2 regions of the Arthrobacter arabinosi genome follow, and region 2 is predicted to be linked to the other one. Evidence: predicted binding sites of a transcription regulator. Region 2 holds the regulator's gene; the other holds the start of a gene.

Region 1 (4,375 bases), on a different contig from region 2:
CCATCGCGCCGACCCTGCCCAGGCGCCGGGGGAGTACGTAGGCGAGGTTCCCTTCGAGGCCGATCAGGAGGAACGCCGCGATGAGCGCTGCAGCGCTGACGCCGAGGATCACCAGCCAGGCGGCGGGCGGGATGGACCGGACGGGTCGCCGCGCGGACTGCACGACGGCGGCGGGCAGGGTCCCGGTCCTAGCGCGCACCGGCGTTCCTCCTCACGAGCAGGGTGATGAACAGGATGCTGCCCACCACGGAGACGATGACTCCCACCGGCACCTCGTAGGGGAAGCGGATGATGCGCCCGAGGATGTCGCAGGCGAGGAGGAAGCCGGCTCCGACGACGGCGATCCAGGGCACGGCGCGGCGCACGTTGTCGCCGATGAGCAGGGACACGAGGTTGGGGACGATCAGTCCGAGGAACGGGATGGCTCCGACCACCACCACGACGACGGCGCTGATGAGGCTCACGAGCACCAGACCGAGGTTCATGGTGCGCCGGTAGCCCAGCCCGAGGTTCGTGGTGAACTCCTCGCCCATCCCGGCGACCGTGAAGCGGTCCGCGCAGATGTAGCCGACCACGGCGAGGACGGCGACGATCCACAGCAGTTCGTAGCGGCCGCGGACGAGTCCGGAGAAGTCGCCGATCATCCAGGTGTTGAGGGTCTGCAGCAGGTCGAACCGGTAGGCGAAGAACGTGGTCACCGCGGCGATGACGCCGCCGAGCATGATGCCCACGAGGGGGACGATCAGCGTGTTGCGCAGCGGGATGCGGCGGAGGACGGCCAGGAAGAGGGTGGTGCCGGCCATGGCGAAGACGGCGGCGACGAGCATCTTATCGACGATCGGCGCTCCGGGCAGGACGAGCGTGGCCACGAGGATGCCCGCGGTGGCGGACTCGACCGTCCCCACCGTGGAGGGTTCGACGAACCGGTTGCGTGCCATGAGCTGCAGGATGAATCCGGCGATGCCGAGGGCGGCACCGGCCAGCACGATCGCCAGCGTGCGCGGCACGCGACTGACGAGGAAGGTCTGCCGGACGTCGGCATCACCGGCCAGCAGGTCCCCGGGCGAGACGTCGGAGACGCCCACGAAGAGGCTCACGAGAGCGAGCAGCAGCACGGCTCCACCGGCCAGCCCGAGGGCGGGTGATCCGTTGGAACCATGCTGCCGGACCGGCTGTCGCGGCGGGAGGGTGAGTACTGGCATGGAGGCGTCTGCCGCGGGGTGCGGTGGGCAGGTCAGGCCGTGACGGCCTCGTTGACGGCGGACACCATGGCGTCGAGGTTGTCCAGGCCGTAGCCGATGAGGTACCAGCTCGCCGAGTCGAGGTAGGTGATGGCGTCGTTCTTCCCGGCTGTCGTCCCGTTCACGAGGTCGTTGTCGAGGACCGCGGCCCCTGCTGCTCCCGCCTCACCGACCGCGGCGTCGCGGTCGATCACGAACAGGTGGGCGGGGTCGACCTCCGCGATGTACTCGAAGGAGACGGCCTCGCCGTGGGTCCCCTCACTCGTCACCTCGGCGGCGGGTGCCACGCCGAGCACGTCGTGGATCAGGCCGAACCGGGAACCGGCGCCGTACGCGGTGACCTCGCCCGCGCTGGTCATCAGGACGAGCCCGGTTCCAGCGGCGGCGGCGGCTTCCTTCGTCCCGGCGATGGCGTCGTCGAGGGAGGCCAGGCGGTCCGCCACCTCGTCCTCGACGCCGAAGATCCGGCCGAGGGATTCCGTGTGCTCCGTGAAGCTCGCCATCGGATCGGCCGCGTCGACGCTGAGGTCGATGGTGGGCGCGATCGCGGAGAGTTCGTCGTAGGAGTCGGCGACGCGCCCCGAGATGATGATCAGGTCGGGGGCGCCCGCGGCGATCGCTTCGAAGTCGGGTTCCTTCATGGATCCGATGTCGGCGACGTCCCCGCCCTCGTAGCCCGAGAGCTGCGCGGGGAGGGTGCCCTGCGGGACGCCGGCCACCCCGACGCCGAGGGCGTCGAGCGTGTCCAGCGCGCCGAGATCGAAGGTGAAGACCGTCTGCGGGTCGACGGGCACCTCGGTGGTTCCCTGCGCATGCTCGACCGTGACGATCGGGGAGGACGCGGGCTCGCCGGCGGCTTCGGAGGATCCGCCGCACGCCGTCAGGGCGAGGGTGGCCGCAGCGGCTGCGGAGAGGACGGCGAGGCGCACGTGTGACATGGATGGACTCCGGGGGAAGGGGCCGAGGGCCGGGAAGAATGAAGTAAGGAAAGCCTTACCTGATCGAATCTAGGCGACCGGTGCGGAATTACGCAAACGGAGCATGACGTAATAGCCCGGGCATCGGTTCCGGCCCTCCGCCCATGGCCACGGGCTGGCACTCGCCTTGACCGAGTGCCAGCGCTTGCATACAGTCGGAGTTGGCACTCGCTCACTGCGGGTGCTAATCCCGAGGGAAGCGTTCGCCGGCACCGCGACGACGGTTCACGCCCAGCCCGACGGCCCACAGTCCATTGGTACCGAACGCAAAGGAGAGCCCGTGTCGGTCTCTATCAAGCCGCTTGAGGATCGTATCGTTGTCCGCCCGCTCGAAGCCGAGCAGACCACTGCTTCCGGCCTCGTCATCCCGGACACCGCCAAGGAGAAGCCCCAGGAGGGCGAAGTCGTAGCCGTCGGACCGGGCCGTGTCGATGACAACGGCAACCGCGTCCCCGTCGACGTCGCCGAGGGCGACGTCGTCATCTACTCGAAGTACGGCGGAACCGAAGTCAAGCACGGCGGCCAGGAGTACCTGGTGCTCTCCGCCCGCGACGTCCTCGCGATCGTCGTCAAGTAACACCCCGATCGGAGAAGCCCCGGCCCGCAGTGGCCGGGGTTTTTCTTGCTGCACAAGCCTGAAAGGAACCAATCAATGGCAAAGCAGTTGGAATTCAACGATGCCGCCCGCCGTGCCCTCGAGGCCGGCGTGGACAAGCTCGCGAACACCGTCAAGGTGACGCTGGGCCCCCGCGGACGCAACGTCGTGCTCGACAAGAAGTGGGGCGCTCCCACCATCACGAACGACGGCGTCACGATCGCCCGCGAGGTCGAGCTCGACGACCCGTACGAGAACCTCGGCGCCCAGCTGGCCAAGGAGGTCGCCACCAAGACGAACGACGTCGCCGGTGACGGAACCACCACCGCGACGGTCCTGGCCCAGGCACTGGTCAAGGAAGGCCTCCGCAACGTCGCCGCCGGCGCCGCTCCGGGTCAGCTCAAGCACGGCATCGAGGTGTCGGTCGAGGCCGTCGCCAAGCGCCTGCTGGAGAACGCCCGCGAGGTCGTGGGCCAGCAGACCGCCGACGTCGCCTCCATCTCCGCGCAGAGCACCGAGGTCGGCGATCTCCTCGCGGAGGCGTTCGAGAAGGTCGGCAAGGATGGTGTGATCACCATCGAGGAGTCCTCCACCACGCAGACGGAGCTCGTCCTCACCGAGGGCATGCAGTTCGACAAGGGCTACCTCTCGCCGTACTTCGTGACCGACGCCGAGCGCCAGGAAGCCGTCCTCGAGGACGCGCTCATCCTCATCAACTCCGGCAAGATCTCCTCGCTGCAGGAGTTCCTGCCGCTGCTCGAGAAGGCCCTGCAGGCCGGCAAGCCGCTGTTCATCATCGCCGAGGACATCGAGGGCGAAGCCCTCTCCACCCTCGTGGTCAACAAGATCCGGGGCACCCTGAACGTCGTCGCCGTCAAGGCGCCCGGCTTCGGTGACCGCCGCAAGGCCATGATGCAGGACATCGCCACCCTCACGGGTGCGCAGGTCGTCTCGCCTGATCTCGGCCTGAAGCTGGACCAGGTGGGCCTCGAGGTCCTCGGGTCCGCACGCCGGATCACCGTCACCAAGGACGCGACCACGATCGTCGACGGCACCGGCAGCGAGTCCGACGTCGCCGACCGCGTGGCGCAGATCCGGGCCGAGGTGGAGCGCACCGACTCCGACTGGGACCGCGAGAAGCTGCAGGAGCGCCTCGCGAAGCTCGCCGGCGGTATCGGCGTGATCAAGGTCGGTGCTGCCACCGAGGTCGAGCTCAAGGAGAAGAAGCACCGCATCGAGGACGCCGTGTCGTCGACGCGTGCGGCCCTCGAAGAGGGCATCGTCGCCGGTGGCGGCTCCGCGCTGGTCCACGCCGGCAAGGCACTGGACACCGACCCCGACGTCCTGGCACTCGAGGGCGACGCGGCCACCGCCGTCGGCCTCGTCCGCCGCGCCCTCGCCCAGCCGCTGCGCTGGATCGCCGAGAACGCGGGCCACGAGGGCTACGTCGTCGTCGCGAAGGTCTCCGACCTCGAGGTCGGCCACGGCTTCAATGCCGCGAGCGGCGAGTACGAGAACCTCGTCGAGGCCGGCATCATCGACCCCGTGAAGGTGACGCGGTC
Region 2 (4,375 bases):
GGCGCATCGACCGCAGCACGGATGGCTCCGCGAAGGGCGGCACCGAACTCTTCCGGGACGGCTCCGTGGACATCTCCCCCGAGGACGGGGCGCCGGGCGCCTACTCGTTCGCCGTGACCCTGCCCCCGGGCCGGTACGAGGTCACCGTGTCGGTCCCCTCGACCGAGGGAGCCTCCGGGGACTCGAAGACCGTCGTCGTCCGCTAGCAGCGTGCGGGCTACCAGCGCCCGAGCAGGTGGTTCAGCAGCACCACGGCCGCCGGGCCGGCCGTCGAGGAGCGCAGGACGTGCGGGCCCAGGCGCGCGACCCCGGCCCCGGCGGCGCGCAGCGTCCCCAATTCCGCAGCACTGATCCCACCCTCCGGTCCGACGACGACGGCGGTCGAGGTCGGTCCCCCCGATCCGGCCGCGAGAAGATCGGAGACCTGGTCGGCGAGCGGGAGGTCGGCGTCCTCGTGCAGGACGATCATGCGGTCGACCGCCCCCGCCCACGCGGCCAGCCCCGACGTGTCCAGCACCGCGTGGACCTCAGGCACGAACGAGCGACGCGACTGTTTGGACGCGGCCCGGACGAGCGAGACCCACTTCTGCCGGCCCTTCTCGGCCCTGTCGCCACGCCAGCGGACGATGCTCCGCTCGGCGTGCCAGGGCACGACCGCGTCGACTCCGAGTTCGGTCGCCGCCTCCACGGCCTGCTCGTCGCGACCGCCCTTGGCGAGGGCCTGGACGAGGACCAGCCGATGCTGCGGAGCGGGCTCCTGGCCGGCCGTCTCCACCGCGACCTCGACGGTCCCGTTCCCCACGGCGGTGATCACGCCGCCGATCCGGTAGCCCGCACCGTCGGAGACGTCGAGGCGCTCACCCTCGCCGAGGCGGCGGACGGTGGCGGCATGGCGCCCCTCGTCCCCGCCGAGCACGAAGACGCCGCCCGGGGCCGCGGCGCGGACCGCCTCGGCCGGCCCGAAGAACAGGGGACGCGTCATGGTCAGCGGTTTCCGAGCCGCTCCCGCAGGCGGGCGAAGACGCCGGAGCCGCTGCTGGCGAGCTGTCCGTCGGTGTACTCCTCGTTGCGCAGTTCCGCGAGCCTGCGCAGGAGCTCCTCCTGCTGCGGGTCCACGTTGCGCGGTGTCTCGACGTTGAGGTGGACCCGGAGGTCTCCCCTGCCCTGGCTCCGCAGGTGCGTGACGCCGAGGCCCCGCAGGGTCAGGATCTCGCCGGGCTGGGTGCCGGGCTTGATGTCCAGCTCCTGGTCGCCGTCGTAGGTGTCCAGGTGCACCGTGGTACCGAGCGCCGCGGCGGTCATCGGCACGCTCAGGGTCACGTGCAGGTCGTCGCCGTCGCGGAGGAAGGTGGAGTCGGTGGCGACGCGGATCTCGACATACAGGTCGCCCTGCGGTCCGCCGGCCGTTCCGGCCTCACCCTGGCCGGCCAACTGGATGCGCGTGCCGGTGCTCACACCTGCCGGTACCTTGATGGTCAGGGTGCGGCGGGCACGCACGCGGCCCTCGCCGCTGCACTCGTGGCAGGGGCTGGGGATGACGGTGCCGAAGCCCTGGCAGGTGCCGCAGGGGGCGCTCGTCATGACCTGGCCGAGGATCGACCGCACGGCGCGCTGGACCTGACCCGAACCGCCGCAGATGTCGCAGGTGCGCGGGGAGGTGCCGGGCTGGCAGCAGCTGCCGTCGCACGTGGGGCACACCTCGGCGGTGTCCACCTCGATCTTCTTGTTGACGCCGAACACCGCGTCCTTCAGGTCGATGCGCACGTTGATGAGCGCATCCTGACCACGACGCGTCCGCGACGGAGCCGCGGACTGCTGACCGCCGCCCCCGCCGAAGAAGGTCTCGAAGATGTCCTGGAAGGCGAAACCCGAGCCCGAGTACCCCGCGCCGTAGCCGCTGTCCGTCCCGTTCTCGTTGCCTGTGGTGTCGTACACCCGCCGCTTCTGCGGATCGGACAGCACCTCGTAGGCGTGGCTGACACGCTTGAACTCCTCCGACGCGTCCGGCCCCTCGTTCACGTCGGGGTGGAGCTTCCGGGCGAGCTTGCGGTACGCCTTCTTGATTTCCTCCCCGGTCGCACCCTGCGCTACACCGAGGACCTCATAGTGATTACTCACTCGTGCACATCACTTCCTGTTGGACGTCTGTCATCTGCTCGCCGGCTGCACCGGCGGAAAGGCCATGGACGGTTTCGGCGCCGCTATCGACAACCCCGGACCGCTGCCCCGCTATTCCTCGAGGATCCTCGAGAGGTAGCGGGCGACGGCGCGCACCGCCGCCATCGTCGTCGGATAGTCCATCCGGGTGGGGCCGAGGATCCCGAGCTTCGCTCCGGCATCCGGGCCGTATCCTGTGGCCACCACGGAGGCCTCCGACAGCCCCCCGTAGGGATTCTCGCTCCCGATCCGCACCGAGATGCCGCGCGCGTCGTATTCCATCTCCGACAGCAGCCGCAGCATGACCACCTGCTCCTCGAGCGCCTCCAGGACGGGGCCGATGCTCAGCGGGAAGTCCCCGGTAGAGCGGGCCAGGTTGGCCGTCCCGGCGAGCAGGATGCGGTCCTCCCGCCCGAGCCCGGCAAGCTGCTCGAGGGCCCTGACGATCGTACCCCCGTGGGCGCGCAGCCCCGGGGGGAGCTTGGAGAGGGCGACGCCGAGCTCGCCGGGGAGCGCCGTGAGCTTCACGCCGGACACGGCGGACAGGATGCGCTGCTTGAGCTCCGCGAGCTCCGACTCCTCGATCTCCGCCGGCGTCCGGACGATGCGCTGCTGCACGGTGCCGTTCGTGGCGATCAGGACCGCGAGGATCTGCTGCGGAGCCAGCTGGACGAATTCGATGTGCCGCACCGCGGCTCCGCCGACGCGCGGGAACTGGACCACCGCCACCTGGTTGGTGAGCTGCGCGAGCAGCCTCACCGTGCGGTCCATGACGTCGTCGAGGTCCTCGGCGCCCTCGAGCAGGGTCTGGATGGCCTTCTTCTCCGGCGCGGACAGCGGTTTCACCTCGGAGATGCGGTCCACGAACAGGCGGTACCCCTTGTCGGTGGGGATGCGCCCGGAGCTCGTGTGCGGGGCGGTGATCAGGCCCTCCTCCTCGAGGACCGCCATGTCGTTGCGGATGGTGGCGGAGGAGACGCCGAGCCGGTGGCGGTCCACCAGGGCCTTGGACCCTACGGGCTCCCTGGAGTGGACGTAGTCCTCGACGATGGCCCGGAGCACCTCAAGGCGTCGCGGTTCACTCATTCCTGTGTCACCTCCGGATCTGTTCCTCTTCCCACGGGTACGTGCGGCGGCTGGTTCCCGGTCGTTAGCACTCGACACGCGCAAGTGCCAAGTCTAGTACGTCCGCTGCGATTGTTAGCATTGGGATCCCGGGCTGCGGCAGACCGCCGGAGCCCCTGTGGGAAGGACGGACCCGGGATGGACCACGGCTGGGGAGCCCGCGACCTGGCGGCTCCGAAGCGGGTAGGACTCGCCGATGTCCCCGTCGAGAAGGACATGGTGCTCGAGGACGTCCAGAGCGGGTTCGTCGGCGCGGTGGTCCGGGTGGAGAAGTCCGGCGGGCTGCACGTGATGGTGCTCGAGGACCGCCGCGGCAAGACCCGGACGTTCAGGCTCGGCCACGGCTTCCTCCTCGAGGGCCGGCCCGTGCACGTCGTCGCGCCCGTCCCCGGCGGGTCCCGCACCGCCGCTCCTGCCGCCCGCACCGCCTCCGGCTCCGTGCGGGTGGAGAACGCGCGGGCCAGGACCGCCCGAGCCAGCAGGATCTGGGTGGAGGGCCAGCACGACGCCGAACTCGTCGAGAAGGTGTGGGGCGACGACCTCCGCCTGGAGGGAATCGTCGTCGAACCGTTGCACGGCGTCGACGACCTCGAAGGCGCCATCCGCGCCTTCGGACCGGGCCCGCAGCGCAGGCTCGGGATCCTCGTGGACCACCTGCTCCCGGGCACCAAGGAGTACCGGATCGCGCAGCAGGCGATGACCGCCCCCGGGGCCCGGGGCAACGTGCTGATCGTCGGCCACCCCTACGTGGACGTCTGGCAGGCGGTCAAGCCGGCCGCGCTGGGCCTGGCGGACTGGCCCGTCGTCCCCCGCCACCAGGACTGGAAGACGGGCATCCTGGCCGGTCTCGGCTGGCCCCACCACGACAAGGCCGCCGTGGCCAACGGATGGAAGCGCATCCTCGGCCGGGTCAGCAGCTACGCGGATCTCGAGCCCTCGCTGCTGGGGCGGGTCGAGGAAGTGATCGACTTCCTCACCGCGACTCCCGGCAGCCCCTGAGCCGACCGGAGCCTGCCACCCCGTATCCTTGGAGCACACTCCGGGGGAACATTCTCGACAGCCAGCAAAGGACTTGACGTTGTTCAACACCGCC

The links. The regulator HrcA, encoded in region 2, represses chaperone genes, less so after heat shock. The targets are predictions, from matches to a motif close to TTNGCACTCGNNNNNNNCGAGTGCNAA.
Region 1: a site for HrcA is predicted at 2,334-2,360, ahead of groES (co-chaperone GroES). Genes of this name have one in related genera too.

What each region holds. Positions count from the first base shown of each region.
Region 1 covers NZ_JBTNDF010000006.1:206,073-210,447, reverse strand. The annotation lists gene ACX80P_RS15095 (iron chelate uptake ABC transporter family permease subunit) at 1-199, opposite strand, end outside; gene ACX80P_RS15090 (ABC transporter permease) at 189-1,202, opposite strand; gene ACX80P_RS15085 (siderophore ABC transporter substrate-binding protein) at 1,235-2,179, opposite strand; gene groES (co-chaperone GroES) at 2,499-2,795, shown strand; gene groL (chaperonin GroEL) at 2,871-4,375, shown strand, end outside.
Region 2 covers NZ_JBTNDF010000001.1:427,779-432,153, reverse strand. The annotation lists gene ACX80P_RS02080 (GerMN domain-containing protein) at 1-206, shown strand, start outside; gene ACX80P_RS02075 (16S rRNA (uracil(1498)-N(3))-methyltransferase) at 218-982, opposite strand; gene dnaJ (molecular chaperone DnaJ) at 985-2,118, opposite strand; gene hrcA (heat-inducible transcriptional repressor HrcA) at 2,230-3,243, opposite strand; gene ACX80P_RS02060 (DUF3097 family protein) at 3,421-4,281, shown strand; gene ACX80P_RS02055 (DUF4870 domain-containing protein) at 4,361-4,375, shown strand, end outside.